DNA from 3 places in the Streptomyces camelliae genome. Region 1 is predicted to be linked to each of the others. Evidence: riboswitches for the same ligand, from Rfam matches in the RefSeq annotation. Region 1 holds a riboswitch; each other region holds the start of a gene.
The links. Region 1 has a riboswitch for cyclic di-AMP ahead of O1G22_RS17555 (transglycosylase SLT domain-containing protein). Riboswitches for the same ligand answer to the same signal wherever they lie in the genome.
Positions count from the first base shown of each region.

Region 2: another riboswitch for cyclic di-AMP. It lies ahead of O1G22_RS24975 (transglycosylase family protein); the one in region 1 lies ahead of O1G22_RS17555 (transglycosylase SLT domain-containing protein).
Region 3: another riboswitch for cyclic di-AMP. It lies ahead of O1G22_RS16550 (C40 family peptidase); the one in region 1 lies ahead of O1G22_RS17555 (transglycosylase SLT domain-containing protein).

Region 1 covers NZ_CP115300.1:3,872,065-3,877,385, forward strand. Annotated here, with positions in the region: gene O1G22_RS17550 (polyprenyl synthetase family protein) at 46-1,056, opposite strand; cyclic di-AMP (ydaO/yuaA leader) riboswitch at 1,711-1,890, shown strand; gene O1G22_RS17555 (transglycosylase SLT domain-containing protein) at 1,894-2,388, shown strand; gene O1G22_RS17560 (HAD family hydrolase) at 2,523-3,335, opposite strand; gene O1G22_RS17565 (FAD-dependent oxidoreductase) at 3,459-4,661, opposite strand; gene O1G22_RS17570 (carboxylate--amine ligase) at 4,797-5,321, opposite strand, start outside.
Region 2 covers NZ_CP115300.1:5,447,320-5,452,640, reverse strand. Annotated here, with positions in the region: gene O1G22_RS24985 (FtsB family cell division protein) at 1-36, opposite strand, end outside; gene eno (phosphopyruvate hydratase) at 156-1,442, opposite strand; gene O1G22_RS24975 (transglycosylase family protein) at 1,791-2,492, opposite strand; cyclic di-AMP (ydaO/yuaA leader) riboswitch at 2,497-2,674, opposite strand; gene O1G22_RS24970 (LysM peptidoglycan-binding domain-containing protein) at 2,861-3,979, opposite strand; gene O1G22_RS24965 (DUF899 family protein) at 4,294-4,977, shown strand; gene O1G22_RS24960 (cytochrome P450 family protein) at 5,005-5,321, opposite strand, start outside.
Region 3 covers NZ_CP115300.1:3,670,477-3,675,797, reverse strand. Annotated here, with positions in the region: gene O1G22_RS16565 (LuxR C-terminal-related transcriptional regulator) at 1-626, shown strand, start outside; gene O1G22_RS16560 (C40 family peptidase) at 635-1,714, opposite strand; gene O1G22_RS16555 (hypothetical protein) at 2,199-2,552, shown strand; gene O1G22_RS16550 (C40 family peptidase) at 2,564-3,718, opposite strand; cyclic di-AMP (ydaO/yuaA leader) riboswitch at 3,726-3,887, opposite strand; gene pcrA (DNA helicase PcrA) at 4,110-5,321, shown strand, end outside.

The sequences.
Region 1 (5,321 bases):
GTGGACACGTCAGCCAATGCTGCCGCAGAGCCGGTGTCAGGGGCGTCAGCCCGCGCGGTGCACCACGGCGTCGCACAGCTCCTCCAGCGCCCGCTTGGCGTCGCAGTCCCGCAGCGGGGACAGCGCGGCCCGGGCCTCCTCCGCATACCGCACGGTGTCGCGGCGGGCCTGCTCCAGCGCCGGGTGGGCGCGCAGCGCGGTCAGCGCCTCGGCGTGCCGGGCGTCGTCGCTGAGGTCGGAGTCCAGCAGCTCGCACAGCGCGAGGTCCTCGGGCAGCCCCAGCCGGGCCGCGCGCTCGCGCAGCCGGAGCACGGGCAGGGTCGGGATGCCCTCGCGCAGGTCGGTGCCCGGGGTCTTGCCGGACTCGTGCGAGTCGGAGGCGATGTCCAGGACGTCGTCGGCGAGCTGGAAGGCGACACCGAGCCGCTCGCCGTACTGGGTGAGGACGTCGATGACCGTCTCGTCGGCGCCCGACATCATCGCGCCGAACCGGCACGAGACCGCCACCAGGGAGCCGGTCTTGCCGCCGAGCACGTCCAGGTAGTGCTCGACCGGGTCACGGCCGTCGGAGGGGCCGGCGGTCTCCAGGATCTGGCCCGTGACCAGCCGCTCGAACGCGAGGGCCTGCACCCGGACCGCCTCGGGCCCGAGGTCGGCGAGGATCTGGGAGGCGCGGGCGAACAGGAAGTCGCCGGTGAGGACCGCGACGGAGTTGCCCCAGCGGGTGTTGGCGCTGTCCACACCGCGCCGCACGGCCGCCTCGTCCATGACGTCGTCGTGGTACAGCGTGGCCAGATGCGTCAGCTCCACGACGACGGCCGACGGCACGATGCCCGGCGCGTAACGGTCGCCGAACTGGGCCGCGAGCATCACGAGCAGCGGCCGGAACCGCTTCCCGCCGGCCCGTACCAGGTGCTGCGCGGCCTCCGTGATGAACGGAACCTCACTCTTGGTGGCTTCGAGCAAGCCTTCCTCGACAGCCGCCAATCCGGCCTGGACATCGGCTTCGAGAGCCTGGTCCCGCACGCTCAGCCCGAACGGCCCGACGACGGTCACGAGGGGTCTCCTGTCTGCTGGTGTCTGCTGGCGATTACACGGTTTGTCGATAGGTCGCTGCCATCACTCAAGTCAGCGTATCCGGTCCTGTTTCGATCACCGATAGCGCCCACCGGTCCAGCCCGGGTGGTATTGGATCATGGCCGGTATGCGTGTGATCGGATGATAAGAACGGACATCTATCGACTTAACAGGAAGCCTTGCGCTTTGTCGCGAACCGGGGGGCGAGCGGAGTAACGCCTCCATCCCACCCCGCGCACACCCGCGGACATACACGACAACGACGGGCATCGCGTCACAGGTTCCGGGAGGCACCCCCAGGTCACCCCCGGGTCACCCCCAGGCTGTCCACCGGCCACCTCACACCCAGCTCTCACCCCAACCCCGGAATCCGCCATGTCCGATTTGACAGGGTTTGCTATTTCGTGAGTTGGGTCACGCTCCCCCATCCGGCATCCCGGCCACCGAGCACCCTCCCTCCCCTTGCCCGGTCGGCAAGTTGAGGGTTGGCAACCGCAAAGGATCAAGTACCCCATAGGGCACACATCAAGGTCAAATGGTGCGTTGTGTGAATCCAGTACTTGTTCCCGACATGTGCTCTCGCATACGTTCCGGGCCGTCGGGCGGACGCCGAATCCTGCCGCCGCCCGCATGACCATCCACGAACCCATTTCGTACGGCAGGAGCGGGGGACCCAGGTAAGCCGCCGGACCGGACGACACGCGTCGCACCGGAACGGCTAGGGGTGAAGCCGTGCCTTCTCGCGAAGGTGCGGCCGGGCACCTCCCCGCCCGAACCCGACAGCTCACCTCGCAGGCGACGGAGAGGAACATCCCCATGCGTGCTGCCGCTCGTCACCGCCGTCCCCGGGCCAACCGCCTCGCCCGCACCCTCGCCGTCGTCGGCACCGGTGCCGCCGTCCTCGCCCTGCCGCTCATCGGCGCCACCAGCGCCTCCGCCGCCCCGGCGAAGAAGGCCACCAAGGTGTCCTCCACCACCCTTGCCGGGTACCCGAACAACCTCAACGGCTGGATCCACAAGTCGCTCGCGATCATGGCCCAGAAGGGCATCCCGGGCTCCTACCACGGCATCTACCGCAACATCATCCGGGAGTCCTCGGGCAACCCGTGGGCCATCAACAACTGGGACTCCAACGCGGCCCGGGGCATCCCGTCCAAGGGCCTGCTCCAGGTCATCGACCCGACCTTCAACGCGTACCACGTGGCCGGCACCTCGTTCAACATCTACGACCCGGTCGCCAACATCACCGCGGCCTGCAACTACGCCGCCGCGCGCTACGGCTCGATCGACAACGTCCACAGCGCGTACTGACGGCCGCACGGCGGTCGCTCCGACAGCGGCACGGCGGTCGCCCCGACGACAGCCCGGCAGTCGCCCTGACGACAGCCCGGCAGTCGCCCTGACAGCCGCCGGGCGGTCGTCCGACCGTCGGAGTCGCGCGGCCGTCAGCCGACCGGGAAGAGTCGTTCGAGGACGACGGCGATGCCGTCGTCCTCGTTCGACGAGGTGATCTCGTCGGCCACCGCCTTGAGTTCCGGGTGCGCATCGGCCATCGCCACCCCGTGCCCGGCCCACTCGAACATCGGGATGTCATTGGGCATGTCCCCGAACGCCAGCGCCCGTTCCGGCGCGATCCCCAGCCGGTCGGCGGCCAGCGCCAGCCCGGTCGCCTTGGTCACCCCGCACGGCTGGAGCTCCACGGTCCCCGGCCCCGACATGGTGACCGTCGCCAGCGAACCCACCACCGCGCGCGCCACGGCCGCCAACTCGTCGTCGGACAGGGCCGCATGGCGCAGCAGCACCTTGCTGATGGGCCTGCGCCACAGGTCGTCACGTCGGCCGACCCCCACCGCGGGCAGGGTCGGGTGCGGCATGCGGTACCCGGGCTCGATCAGTGTGAGCCCGTCGACACCGTCCTGATCGACAGCGGCGAAGACCTCCCCCACCTCCGCCTCGATCTTGCCGAGCGCCTCCTCCGCCAGTTCCCGGTCCAGCCGCACCGACCACAGCAGCCGGCCCGCCGCGGCGTCGTAGACCTGCGCGCCCTGCCCGCACACCGCGAGCCCCGTACAGCCGAGGTGCGCGAGCAGCGGCCGTACCCGCGGGGCCGGCCGGCCCGTCACCACCAGGTGGCGCGCACCGGCGCGCACCACCCGCGCGAGCGCGGCGAGCGACCGGCCGGAGACCGTGTCGTCGCCGCGCAGCAGCGTTCCGTCCAGGTCAGTCGCGATGAGTGCATATGCGGGGGAGGCTGCCATGATCAGAGAATACGGATGCGACGCCGGTCCGACTCATCTTGTCGTGCTGCGTACTTACGTGCTCATCACCCCCAAGTGGTGTGTGTCGTCCTCCTGTTCGCGGTGCGGTGGCCGGCGCGGGAGTCAGCCGTGGGCCGCGGCGAGGTGTCGCGCCAGGCGCGGGGAGGCGAACTCCGTGCCGCAGACGAACCGCATCACCGGGCCGTACGACGACGCTGCCGGCAGGCCCGTGAAGTACAGGCCGGGCACGGAGGAGACGCAACCGGGGCCCAGTTTCGGCGTGCCGCGGCTCACCGCGAGCCGGGTGCGCAGTCCGTGGCCGAGGAAGTCCATCGCCGCGACGGCGACGCGGTACCCGGTGGCCGCGATGACGTGGTCGGCGGTGAGCCGCTCGGTACGGCCGCCATGGGTGCGGACGGTGAGGACCGGGCTGCCGTCCGGCGCCTCGGCACGCACGATCCGCTCGACCTCCTGCACCGGTACGGCGCCCTCGAAGCGCTCACGCAGCCACCAGGCGCCGAGCGGTCCGAGGACCCGGCGGACCAGGAAGTGGCGGGTGGGCTCGGGCAGGTAGCGGTAGGGGTGCGGGTAGTAGCTGAGCGCCCACAGCGACCAGGCGCGGCCGAAGGGGGACTCGGGGCGCAGCCGCGGCTGCTCCCACGGCGGGGCGCCGAAGGCGACCCGGTCGCGGCCGCGCGCGACCACGCGCACGCGTGCCCCCGCCTCGGCGGCGAGCGCCGCCGTCTCCAGCGCGGACTGACCGGCGCCGACGACGATCAGCTCCTTGCCGGCGAACCGGCCGAGGTCGTGGTGCTGGGAGCTGTGCGAGACCGGGCCGGTCGCGGCGGGTCCGTCGGGCGCCGCGCCCGCCAGCTCCGGCGGCAGGTGGGCGAGGCCGGACAGGCCGGTGGCGACGACGACCGCGCGCGCCGTGAACAGCTCTCCGGAGTCCAGCTTGAGTTCGAAGCCGCCGCGCGCGTCACGGTCGACGGAGACGACCCGTACCCGCTCCAGTCCGGGCAGCAGCTGATACTGGAACCACTCGCCGTAGGCGATGAACGTCTCCACCGGGATGATGTCCTCGTCGCTGACCAGGCGGCGGATCCCGGCCGCCGCGCAGTAGTCGGCGAGGGTGTGGCCGGGCTGCGGGCAGTCGAGGCTGGAGGCGGCGGGGGTCGATTTCAGGAGCATGCCCTCGGGCATGTGCGCGCGCCAGCTGACCATGGGGTCGCCGAAGACGCGGACGGGGATGCCGCGCGCGCGGAGATGGGCGGCGGTGGACAGGCCGTACGGCCCGGCGCCGATGACTGCAACCGGTCGAGTCACGAAGTCCCTCCCCAGGACACGGTGCGCCACGCGTGGTGGCCTTGCCTACTTCGTGGATACCTACTTCGTGGATGCCTGCGTCGTGGACGCCTGCTTCGCGGGTCCCTGCTTCGCGGATACCTGCGTCGTGGACGCTTACTTCGTGGAGGTGCCGCTGCCGCGGCGGTTGGTGCGCCACAGCTGATGGAGGTGCTTCGCGCCCGGGCGCACGAAGCGGGCGAGCATCGTGAGGAACGGCAGCGGGTCGTCCCCCGCGAACCAGGCCAGCTCCGTCCCGCTTGCCCTCGCCGGCGCGTGCGGCGTCGTATAGCCGCTGCGGCGGTAGGCGAGGAGGGCGGGCAGGTCGATGTTCTCCACGATGTAACGGTGGCCGGCGCGCTGTTCCCCCTCCGGTACGGCGCGGCCGGTGAGATCGAGATGCAGGGCGCGTACGACGTCCACCCCCGACTCGTTCTCGAAGAGCCGGAACTGAGCGCCCATGCGCGGGTTGAAGTCCAGGAGCTTGTACTGTCCGTCGCGCCGGTCGAAGCGCAGGTCGAGGTCGATGATGCCGCTGAAGCCGATCTGTTTGATGAAACGTGCGGCGAGGTCCGCGAGTTCCGGGTTGTCGACGACATACGCGTTCGCCGTCATGCCGGCGTGCGGCGGCCACGAGCGGAC
Region 2 (5,321 bases), 1.6 Mb from region 1:
CGCGGTGGAGAACCGGTCCCGGTCCTTCACGGCCATGATCCCCGCCTCCCGTCCATCCCGTTGGTCCCGTACACACGCGCGTACGTCCCCGGACACGGTACGGGACCGGGTACGGGGACGTACGTACGACTGGCTAAGCCTTACGCCAGGTTGGCTCAGCCCTTGAAGCGGGGGAAGGCGCTACGGCCGGCGTACACCGCGGCGTCGTCGAGGATCTCCTCGATGCGCAGCAGCTGGTTGTACTTGGCGACGCGCTCGGAGCGGGCCGGGGCGCCGGTCTTGATCTGGCCGCAGTTGGTGGCGACGGCGAGGTCGGCGATGGTGACGTCCTCGGTCTCGCCGGAGCGGTGCGACATCATGCACTTGAAGCCGTTGCGCTGGGCCAGCTCGACGGCGTCCAGGGTCTCGGTCAGCGAACCGATCTGGTTGACCTTGACCAGCAGGGCGTTGGCGGTGCCCTCCTCGATGCCGCGGGCGAGGCGCTCGGGGTTGGTGACGAACAGGTCGTCGCCGACGAGCTGGACCTTGTCGCCGAGCTTGTCGGTGATGACCTTCCAGCCGGCCCAGTCGTCCTCGAACAGCGGGTCCTCGATGGAGACGAGCGGGTAGGCCTCGACGAGCTCCTCGTAGTACTCCGTCATCTCGGCGGCGGAGCGCTCCTTGCCCTCGAAGAGGTACTTGCCGTCCTTGTAGAACTCGGAGGCGGCGACGTCGAGCGCGAGGGCGATCTGCTGGCCGGGGATGTAACCGGCCTCCTTGATGGCCTCAAGGATGAGGTCGAGCGCGGCGCGGTTGGACTCCAGGTTCGGGGCGAAGCCGCCCTCGTCGCCGAGGCCGGTGGCCAGGCCCTTGCTCTTCAGGACCTTCTTCAGCGTGTGGTAGACCTCGGCACCCCAGCGCAGGGCCTCGGAGAAGGACTCCGCGCCGATCGGGGCGATCATGAACTCCTGGATGTCCACGTTGGAGTCGGCGTGCGAGCCGCCGTTCAGGATGTTCATCATCGGCACCGGCAGCAGGTGCGCGTTCGGGCCGCCCAGGTAGCGGAACAGCGGCAGGTCGCTGGCCTCGGAGGCGGCGTGGGCGACGGCGAGGGAGACGCCGAGGATGGCGTTGGCGCCGAGGGAGCCCTTGTTGTCGGTGGCGTCCAGGTCGAACATGGCCTGGTCGATCAGGCGCTGCTCGGTGGCGTCGTAGCCGACCAGCTCCGGGCCGATCTGCTCGATGACGGCGAGGACGGCCTTCTCGACACCCTTGCCCTGGTAGCGGTTCGGGTCACCGTCGCGCAGCTCGATGGCCTCGAAGGCACCGGTCGAGGCGCCGGACGGGACGGCGGCACGACCCGTGCTGCCGTCGTCGAGGCCGACCTCGACCTCGACCGTGGGGTTGCCTCGGGAGTCCAGGATTTCCCGGGCTACGACGACGTCGATGGACGGCACGAGCATCTCCTTCTTGGATGTGACGCTGGAAGTGCGGGGCTGTCTGCCTTACGGCTGTGCCTTGCGACTAGAGCCTAACCGTCCCGGGGCTGTCGGCCACCGACCGACCGCCCCGTGGACGGGGAGGGACATGCAGACGGTACTCATTGTTCATGAGCGGAACAAAGGGGGGTGGGGGTGAAGAACGGGGAAACGGGAGGGGAAACAGGAGCGGACATGAAAACCCCGCCCCGGCGCGTACGGGGGAACACGCGCCGGGGCGGGGAGCCCGTGGGGACGGGGGTGGCCCTCACGGGGGCTTCAGTGTGGGGGGAGGGGTTGTGAGAGCACTGTGCGTCCGGCCGGAGCCGGATGTCACTTCAGGTGCAGCTGCTGACCCGGGTAGATGAGGTCCGCGTCCTGGACGATGTCCTTGTTCAGCTTGAACAGCTTCTGCCAGCCGCCGGCGACGTGGTGCTTCTCGGCGATGGCGCTGAGGGTGTCACCCTTGACGACCTTGTACTCGCCGTCGCCCTTCTTGACCGTCTTGCCGGTCGGGGTGGTGACGGTCTTGCTCGCCGAGGGCGCGGTGCGCGTGGTGGAGCGGGTGGCGGCCTGCTGGTCGGTGGAGCGGGTGGCGGTGCCGCTGCTCGTGCTCGGCGCGGTCGTCTTCGACGAGGTGGTGGGGGCGGAGCCGTTGTACGCGGCGGAGGACAGGCCCGTGCCGCAGACCGGCCAGGCGCCCTTGCCCTGGCCCGCGAGGACCTTCTCGGCGACGGCTATCTGCTGCGCCTTGGTGGCGAGGTCGGCGCGCGCGGCGTAGGCGGTGCCGCCGTACGCGGCCCAGGTGGAGTTGGTGAACTGCAGGCCGCCGTAGAAGCCGTTGCCGGTGTTGATGGACCAGTTGCCGCCCGACTCGCACTGGGCGACCGCGTCCCACTCGGAGGCGGTGGCGGCGGAGGCGTTGCCGGCCGCCATCAGCGGGGCGGCGACAGCGGCACCGGTGACACCGGCGAGCGCGACGACACGGACGGCCTTGGACGGGCGACGGTGCTTGCCCTTGCCGGAAAACAGCATGGATCGATCCCCTCACCGACGCCTGCGAGGTGAGCTGTCGGGTTCGGGCCGGTTGAGTTGCCCGGTCGCACGCCCGCTGTCGCGGGCCTGCGGCTTCACCCCAAGCCGGTGCCGGCAGCCTCAACTGCCGGTTCCGGCGCCTACCTTGGGTCCCCCGCTCCTGCCTACGGCGCATGACGCGACGACTGTTCCCGGACGACCGCTGGCAGGATTCGGCGTTGCGGCTGCCGGGGCTCGTGGTGACGAGCGGTCCTGACCGTAGACACGGGATCGACGGAATTTCAAAGACGATCAGGGCTTCTGAGACTCATCCCACACTTTCGCCAAACCGGACATTTAGCTATCAATCAGGGCGTCAAATCCCCCTGCTACGCGTCCGTTTCGTGACGCACTTCCAGGGTCTGACCGGCGGTGATGTGGTTCGGGTCGGCGCCGACGACGCTCTTGTTGTCGTCGTAGAGCGCATGCCATCCGCCGTGGACGCCAAGGGAGTCGGCGATGGAGGCGAGGGTGTCACCCTCGTGGACGGTGTAGGTGTCCGGCTGGGGGTTCGCGTGACGGCCGGAGGGCTGGCCATTCTGACCGTTTGTGAGGCTTTCGTCCGCACTGTCGCCACGGTGACGTCCGCCACTGCTGAGGGCTCCGGTGTCGACGAGACTCCAAGAACCGACACTCTGCTGGGAATTGTCCGACTCGTCGGTCCCGGGGGTGGTCGCGGGCGAGCTGTCACTCCCCGGCGAGTTCCCGCCAGCAGGGGAGCCGCTGGAACCGGCGGAACCGGTCGAACCCGAGGAACCGGATGTACCCGCCTTGTCGGTCTTGTCCGACTTGGGGCTGCCACTCTCGGTGGAGCCACCGCCCGCACCCTGCGCCTTGCCGGCCCCGCCGCCCTGCACCGGGGCCGTCGAGGTGCTGGAACCCGGCGAAGAGTCCGTACCGGAGCCGGACTTCGAACCGGACTGGGACCCCGAGCCGGAGCCGGAACCGGCACCAGAAGAGGATGAATCCGACAGACCGGACGAGTCGGAGCTGTCGGCCGATCCGGAGCCGCCGCCCGACCCCGCGCTGCTGCCGGAGCCCCCGACGCCCGTGTCGACGTCGACCGAACCCGAGTTGGAGGTCAGCCCGGCGGTCAGCGCGCACATGGTCCACGGCTTGGTGCCCTGGTCGGCGAGGATCTTCTCGGCGACGGCGATCTGCTGGGAGCGGCTGGCCTGGTCGGCGCTCGTGGCGTACTGCGTGCCGCCGTACTTGTCCCAGTCGTCCTGCGATATCTGCAGGCCGCCGTAGTACCCGTTGCCGGTGTCCGCGCTCCAGGAACCTCCACTCTCGCACTCGGCGACCTTGTCCCACGTGGTGCCGTCGGCGGCGCTGGCGCTCGCGGCGCCGAGCAGCGGGATGGCGATGGCGGAGCCGGTCACTCCGGCTGCGACGAGGAGGGCCGGAGCCTGACGGGGGCGACGGTGACGACCGTTCCCGGTGAGCATGCGGAAACCTTTCGTGCGACAGCAGGGCCGGCGCGGCGGGTGATGCCTGTCGCCACGCTGATGGGTGAACGTATCGGCAGACGATCACTAGTCACAAGTTAATGCCGCGCAGATCACGTGAAGATCACAGAGTTGAAGGTTCGTCATCTCTTCCTCACGCGTCCTCACGCCACGCCCGACGCTCCGGTTCCGTCCGCTTTGTCACCCGTCTTCGTCACCCGTCGGGAACGGCGGCGCCTCACGCCCGGCGCGCGAGGCGGCCGCGACCATGGACTCGACATGGCCCCGGGGGGCTTCCCACCCAGGAGGAGACGATGGTGCTGCACACCCGGCTGCCCGGTGAGTCCGCGGACTACCTCGCCGCCCGCGAGGAACTCCGCCACGCCGAGATCGAGCTCATGCGTCACCGCGAGAAGGTCGCGGCCCTGCGCAGGGCGCTTCCGCAGGGCGCCGGCGTCGACGACTACGTCTTTCTCGAAGGCCCCGCCGACCTCCATGCCGGCGACACCCCCGTCCGCGAGGTCAGGCTGAGCGAACTGTTCACCGGCCCCGGCCGGCCGTTGATCGTCTACCACCTCATGTACGGCAAACGGCAGACCGACCCGTGCCCGATGTGCACCCTGTGGATCGACGGCTTCAACGGCGTCGCCCACCACGTCGCCCGGAACGCCGACCTCGTCGTCGTCGCTGCCGCCGACCCGCCCGTCCTGCGGCAGCACGCCCGCAGCCGCGACTGGTCCCGGCTGCGTCTGCTGAGCGCCGGGGACAGCACCTTCAAGTACGACCTGGGCAGCGAGGACGAGGACGGGGTGCAGGACTCCACCGTCTCCGTCTTCACCCGGGACCCGGACGGCACGGTCCGCCACTTCTACTCCGCCCACCCCCGTATGGCCGAGGACATCGACCAGCGCGGCCTCGACCTCCTCAACCCCGTCTGGCACCTCCTCGACCTGACGCCGGGCGGCCGTGGCGACTGGTTCGCGGGACTGGACTACTGACGGCCGCCGGCTCCCGCGCAGCCCGCGCTACCGGCCGGCCGGCGTGAACTCCACGGGCAGTGTGCGCAGGCCCCGCATGATGAGCCCGCCGCGCCGGCGCAGGTCGGCCGGATCGGCGGCGAGGCGCAGATCGGGCAGCCGGGTGAGCAGCGTGGCGAGCGCGCTCTGCCCCTCCAGGCGGGCGAGCGGCGCGCCGAGGCAGTAGTGGATGCCGTGGCCGTAGCCGAGGTGCTGGTTGTCCCGGCGGGAGAGGTCCAGCGCATCCGGGTCGGCGAACCGCTCCGGGTCCCGGTCGGCCGCGGCGAGCACCACGAGCACCGGGTCGCCGGGCGCGATGTCCTGCC
Region 3 (5,321 bases), 200 kb from region 1:
GTATGTTCCGCACCGGAGTTCAGGCCGAGATCGGCCAGACCGCCACGACCGGGGTCGAGGTGGTCGGCGAGGCCGCGGACGTCGACCAGGCGGTCACGGTCATCACGGCGACCCGGCCCGAGGTGGTCCTGCTCGACGTCCATCTGCCGGGTGGCGGCGGGGTCGAAGTGCTGCGCCGGTGCGCGGCGTTGATGGCGGACGCCGAGCAGCCGGTCCGCTTCCTCGCACTGTCCGTGTCCGACGCGGCGGAGGACGTGATCGGCGTGATCCGCGGCGGCGCCCGCGGGTATGTCACCAAGACCATCACCGGCACCGACCTGGTCGACTCGATCTTCCGGGTCCAGGAGGGCGACGCGGTCTTCTCCCCGCGGCTGGCCGGGTTCGTCCTGGACGCCTTCGCCTCCACCGACGCCCCGCCCGTGGACGAGGATCTGGACCGCCTCACCCAGCGCGAGCGCGAGGTGCTGCGGCTGATCGCCCGTGGCTACGCCTACAAGGAGATCGCCAAGCAGCTGTTCATCTCGGTGAAGACGGTCGAGTCGCATGTCTCGGCGGTCCTGCGCAAGCTCCAGCTGTCCAACCGCCACGAACTGACCCGCTGGGCGACCGCCCGCCGCCTGGTCTGACCTCGCCCTCACGCGACCCGGGTGGCCCCCGCGAACGGCATCTCGTCGACCGGGGCCAGCCGGACCGGTGCCGAGGGGTTCGGGGCGTGGATCATCTGGCCGCCGCCGACGTAGATGCCGACATGGCTGACGCCGGAGTAGAAGAACACCAGGTCTCCGGGCTGCAGTTCGGAGCGGGAGACGCGCCGGCCCGCGTCGATCTGGGCGTAGGTGGTGCGGGGCAAGGAGATGCCCGCGGAGCGGTAGGCGGCCTGGACCAGCCCCGAGCAGTCGAAGGAGTTCGGGCCGGCCGCCCCCCACACATAGGGGCTGCCGAGCTTGGCGTAGGCGTAGGCGACGGCCGCCGCAGCGCGGCTGTCGGGCGCCGTGACGGAGCCGGGCCCGGATCCGGCCTGCGCCAGGGCCTGCCGGGCATCTGCGGCCGACCGGGAGGCGCGCCCCGGTGCGCTGCCGTCGTCACCGGTGACCTGGGCGCGCTGCTGCGGGGTGAGCCGCGCCAGCAGCCGCCGGGCCTCGGCCAGCTTGTCCGTGACGGTCTTCTTCTGCCGGCTCAGCTCGGCCTGCCGGGAGCGCAGCGACGCCAGCTGGACGCGGGCGGCTCCGCGCAACTGCTCGATCTCCCGCAGTTGTTCGCGTACCCGCGACACGGCGGCGGCCTGCCGATCGCCGGCCCGCTCGGCGAAGGCGGCGTCGTCCAGATACCGGTCGGGGTCGTTGGACAGGGCCAGTTGCCAGGCGGGGGCGAAGCCGCCGTCGCGGTACTGCGCGGAGGCGAACGAACCCAGCGCGTCCCGGGCCGAGTTGAGCTCGGCCTGCCTGCGGGCCGTCTCGTCGTGCAGCGCGTTGAGCCGCCGCTGGGCCGCGTCTGCCTGCTCCTTGGCGCCGTCGTACTTCTCGGTCGCCGCCTCGGCCTGCTGGTAGAGCTTGTCCACCTGGGCCTTCACCTGTGCCGGTGTCAGCTGCGGGTCGGCGTGTCCGGTCCCGTCGAACCCCGTCGCGGTGGCCGCGCCCGCCAGGGCGAGGGTGGCGGCCGTCCGGACCGTAGGGCCACCGATCGAGCGTTGCCGGGGCTTGCGATGCGCTGCCACCTGGACCGTCACGTCCTTCCTGCTCGACGACCGAGCGGGCGGTATGCCCGGCGGCGGCCCGCACAGGGGGAGCGGGCCGCCGCCGGACCCTTCTCGGCGGTGGAGAGGACGCTAGGCCGGAGTGTGACGAGTGGGTAACGGACTGTACGGAACTGGCCTTTACGGATCGGAACGTGACCTTATGTGACTGATCCGACCGTCCAGGCTCGCCTCCTTCACACAGTGTGATGACCGATACGCGGGAAGCGGGACGGAAGGGGTGCCGGAGGTGTTATGGACCGCATAAATGCATGATCCATGTCGGCCGCGGCCGGGCCCGATGACAGGGGGCCGGTACACCCCTGGTCAGGCCGGCCGCGCGGTCTGACCAGAGGCCTCGCGAGGCCAGCTCCGACAAGGCGTGACGGCCCTCACCACTCGAACACCCCGGGAACGGCACCCTGCCGTCCTTGGGGCTGTTACCGACGAATTAGGCTCCGGCCCCATGGACGTACTCATCCATCTCTTCGTCGGCCTGCACATCATTGGCATCGCCGCGCTGCTCGGCGGTTTCCTCACCCAGATGAAGGCGATGGGGCAGGGCACGGCTCGCTTCGTCCCCGGGATGCTGCACGGTGCGCTGACCATGCTCGTCACCGGGGTGGCCCTCGTCGGCCTCAACCAGGCCGACGACCACCACGTGAACACCATCAAGATCGGTGTGAAGCTGGCCCTGCTGATCGTGATTCTCGGGCTGGTCTATGTGAAGCGCGACGAGGAGAAGGTCGACAAGGGCGCCTTCGGGGTCGTCGGCCTGCTGACCATGACGAACATCTTCATCGCCGTTCTGTGGACCTGACCCGGTAGGCGTCAGCCCGGGCGGACCACGCTGTGGATGATCGATTCCCCGCCGTAGTACACCGACTCCTCACGGACGTACGCGCCCGGCTTCGGGGCGTGGATCATCATGCCGTTGCCGATGTAGAGACCGACGTGGCTGATGTCGTCGTAGAAGAAGATCAGGTCCCCCGGGCGCGCGTCGGCCAGGGACACCGTGGTCCCGGCGTTGACCTGGTCGTACGTGGTGCGCGGGAGCGTGACGCCGGCGGCCTTCCAGGCGGCCTGGGTGAGGCCCGAGCAGTCGTAGGAGTCCGGCCCGGTGGCGCCCCACACGTACGGCTTGCCGATCTGGGCGCGGGCGAAGGCGATGGCCTTGGCGGCCTTCGTGTCGTACGAGCCGGCGGACCCGGAGGATCCGGAAGAGGCGGAGCCGGTCGGGCTGGATGAGCCGGACGAGGTGGTCTTCTGCTGGGCTTCGGCCTGCTGCTTCGCCAGCTCGGCCGCCTTGCGCGCCGCCTCCTGCTGCTTCTCCCGCTCGATGGCGGCCAGCCGCGCCTTCTCCTGGGCCGTCAGCTGCGACAGCAGCTCGCGCGCGGAGGCGAGCTTCTGCTGGACGGTGGACTTGGCGGTCTGCAGCTCGTGCTGCGACTCGGTCAGCGTCTGCAGGCTCTGCGCGGCCTCCCGCCGCTTCTTCATGGTGGAGGCCTGCTCGTCGATGTAGGCGTCGACCGCGCTCTTCTCGCGCGTGGTCAGCCGGCTCATCAGCTGGGTCTGGTCGAAGTAGTCCTGCGGGTTGTCCGCGAGCAGGAAGGTGGCCGTGTCGGGGGCGGCGGCGCCGGTGCGGTACTGGGCCGCGGCGAAGGAGCCCAGCTCGTCGCGGGCCTTGTTGAGGCGGGCGGTGCGGCGGGCGACCTCGTCCCGGAGCGCGTCGACCCGCCCGCGCTGCTTGCCGGTGCGCTCCGTGGCCGCGTCGTACTTCTCGGTCGCCGACTCCGCCTGCCGGTAGAGGTCGTCGACCTTCTTCTCCACCTCCTCCAGGCTCGGCCGGGTGTGGTCCGTACCGGGGGCGGCCTCGGCCGTCTGGGACAGCATGGCTATGGAGGTGAGGGCGGCGGTGGCGAGGGCCGGGGTGCGCAGACCCACTCCGGTGGTCCCGCCGGGACGCGACTTGCGGTGCGACGCCAAGGGAGGCGACTCCTTCCAGTGGGCCGCCTACCGGGTTAGCTGTCGGGTTCGGGCGGAGGTTCGGAAGGGTTGCCCTACGGCGTCGTCCCGGACGGGAGTCGGCCGATTCACCCCGGAGATTCGGTGGGTCCCCGGCTCCGGCCCCCCTTACGGGAGGCGCCGGACTCGGCGGGGGCCGCGCACGCGACCCGACGGCAACCTAGCCAACTCGTGTGACTGGTGTGAAGGTTGGTGCGTGATATGTCCGATACATTTTCGTGATCCGGCGCCGGGATCACGTCCACGTCATCGAGTGATTCCGCTGCGTGAGGGGGTTCGCCGCTCTGCTCGCGCGACCTTCTTCCCGGGACGGCGACCGGTTGTCGGTGGGGCGCCCTAGACTCGGAGAGCGATGAGCAGCCTCTTTGACGACAGCTTCCTGGCGGACCTCCAGCCCCCGCGCGGGCACGAGGAGGAACCCCCGCCGCCGCCCGAGGACGATCATGCTCCGGAACCGCTTCCGGACGATCTGTTCGGCGGGAAGTTCGACGCGCCGCCGGACCGGGACGCCTACTACCGCGACGGCGCCCCGCGCCCCGCGCTGGACGCGGCGGCGCTCCTGGAGGGGCTGAACGACAACCAGCGCGCCGCGGTCGTGCACGCCGGCTCCCCGCTGCTCATCGTCGCCGGTGCCGGCTCCGGCAAGACCCGCGTGCTCACCCACCGCATCGCCCACCTGCTCGCCGAGCGGCATGTGCACCCGGGCCAGATCCTCGCGATCACCTTCACCAACAAGGCCGCGGGCGAGATGAAGGAGCGCGTCGAGCAGCTCGTCGGCCCGCGCGCCAACGCGATGTGGGTCATGACCTTCCACAGCGCGTGCGTGCGCATCCTGCGCCGCGAGAGCAAGAAGCTCGGCTTCACGTCGTCGTTCTCGATCTACGACGCCGCCGACAGCAAGCGCCTGATGGCCCTGGTCTGCCGTGACCTGGACCTCGACCCCAAGCGCTTCCCGCCCAAGTCCTTCAGCGCCAAGATCAGCAACCTCAAGAACGAGCTGATCGACGAGGAGGACTTCGCCGCGCAGGCCGCCGACGGCTTCGAGAAGACCCTCGCGCAGGCCTACGCGCTCTACCAGTCGCGGCTGCGCGAGGCCAACGCCCTCGACTTCGACGACCTGATCATGACGACGGTCAACCTGCTGCGCGCCTTTCCGGACGTCGCCGAGCACTACCGCCGCCGCTTCCGGCACGTCCTGGTCGACGAGTACCAGGACACCAACCACGCCCAGTACGCGCTCGTCCGCGAACTCGTCGGCACCGGCACCCACGACGAGGACGCTCCGCCGAGCGAGCACGACCTCCCGCCCGCCGAGCTGTGCGTGGTCGGTGACGCGGACCAGTCGATCTACGCCTTCCGGGGCGCGACGATCCGCAACATCCTCCAGTTCGAGGAGGACTACCCGGACGCGACGACGATCCTGCTGGAGCAGAACTACCGCTCCACGCAGACCATTCTGAGCGCCGCCAACGCGGTCATCGAGCGCAACGAGTCGCGCCGCCCGAAGAACCTGTGGACCAACGCGGGCCAGGGCGCGCAGATCACCGGCTATGTCGCCGACACC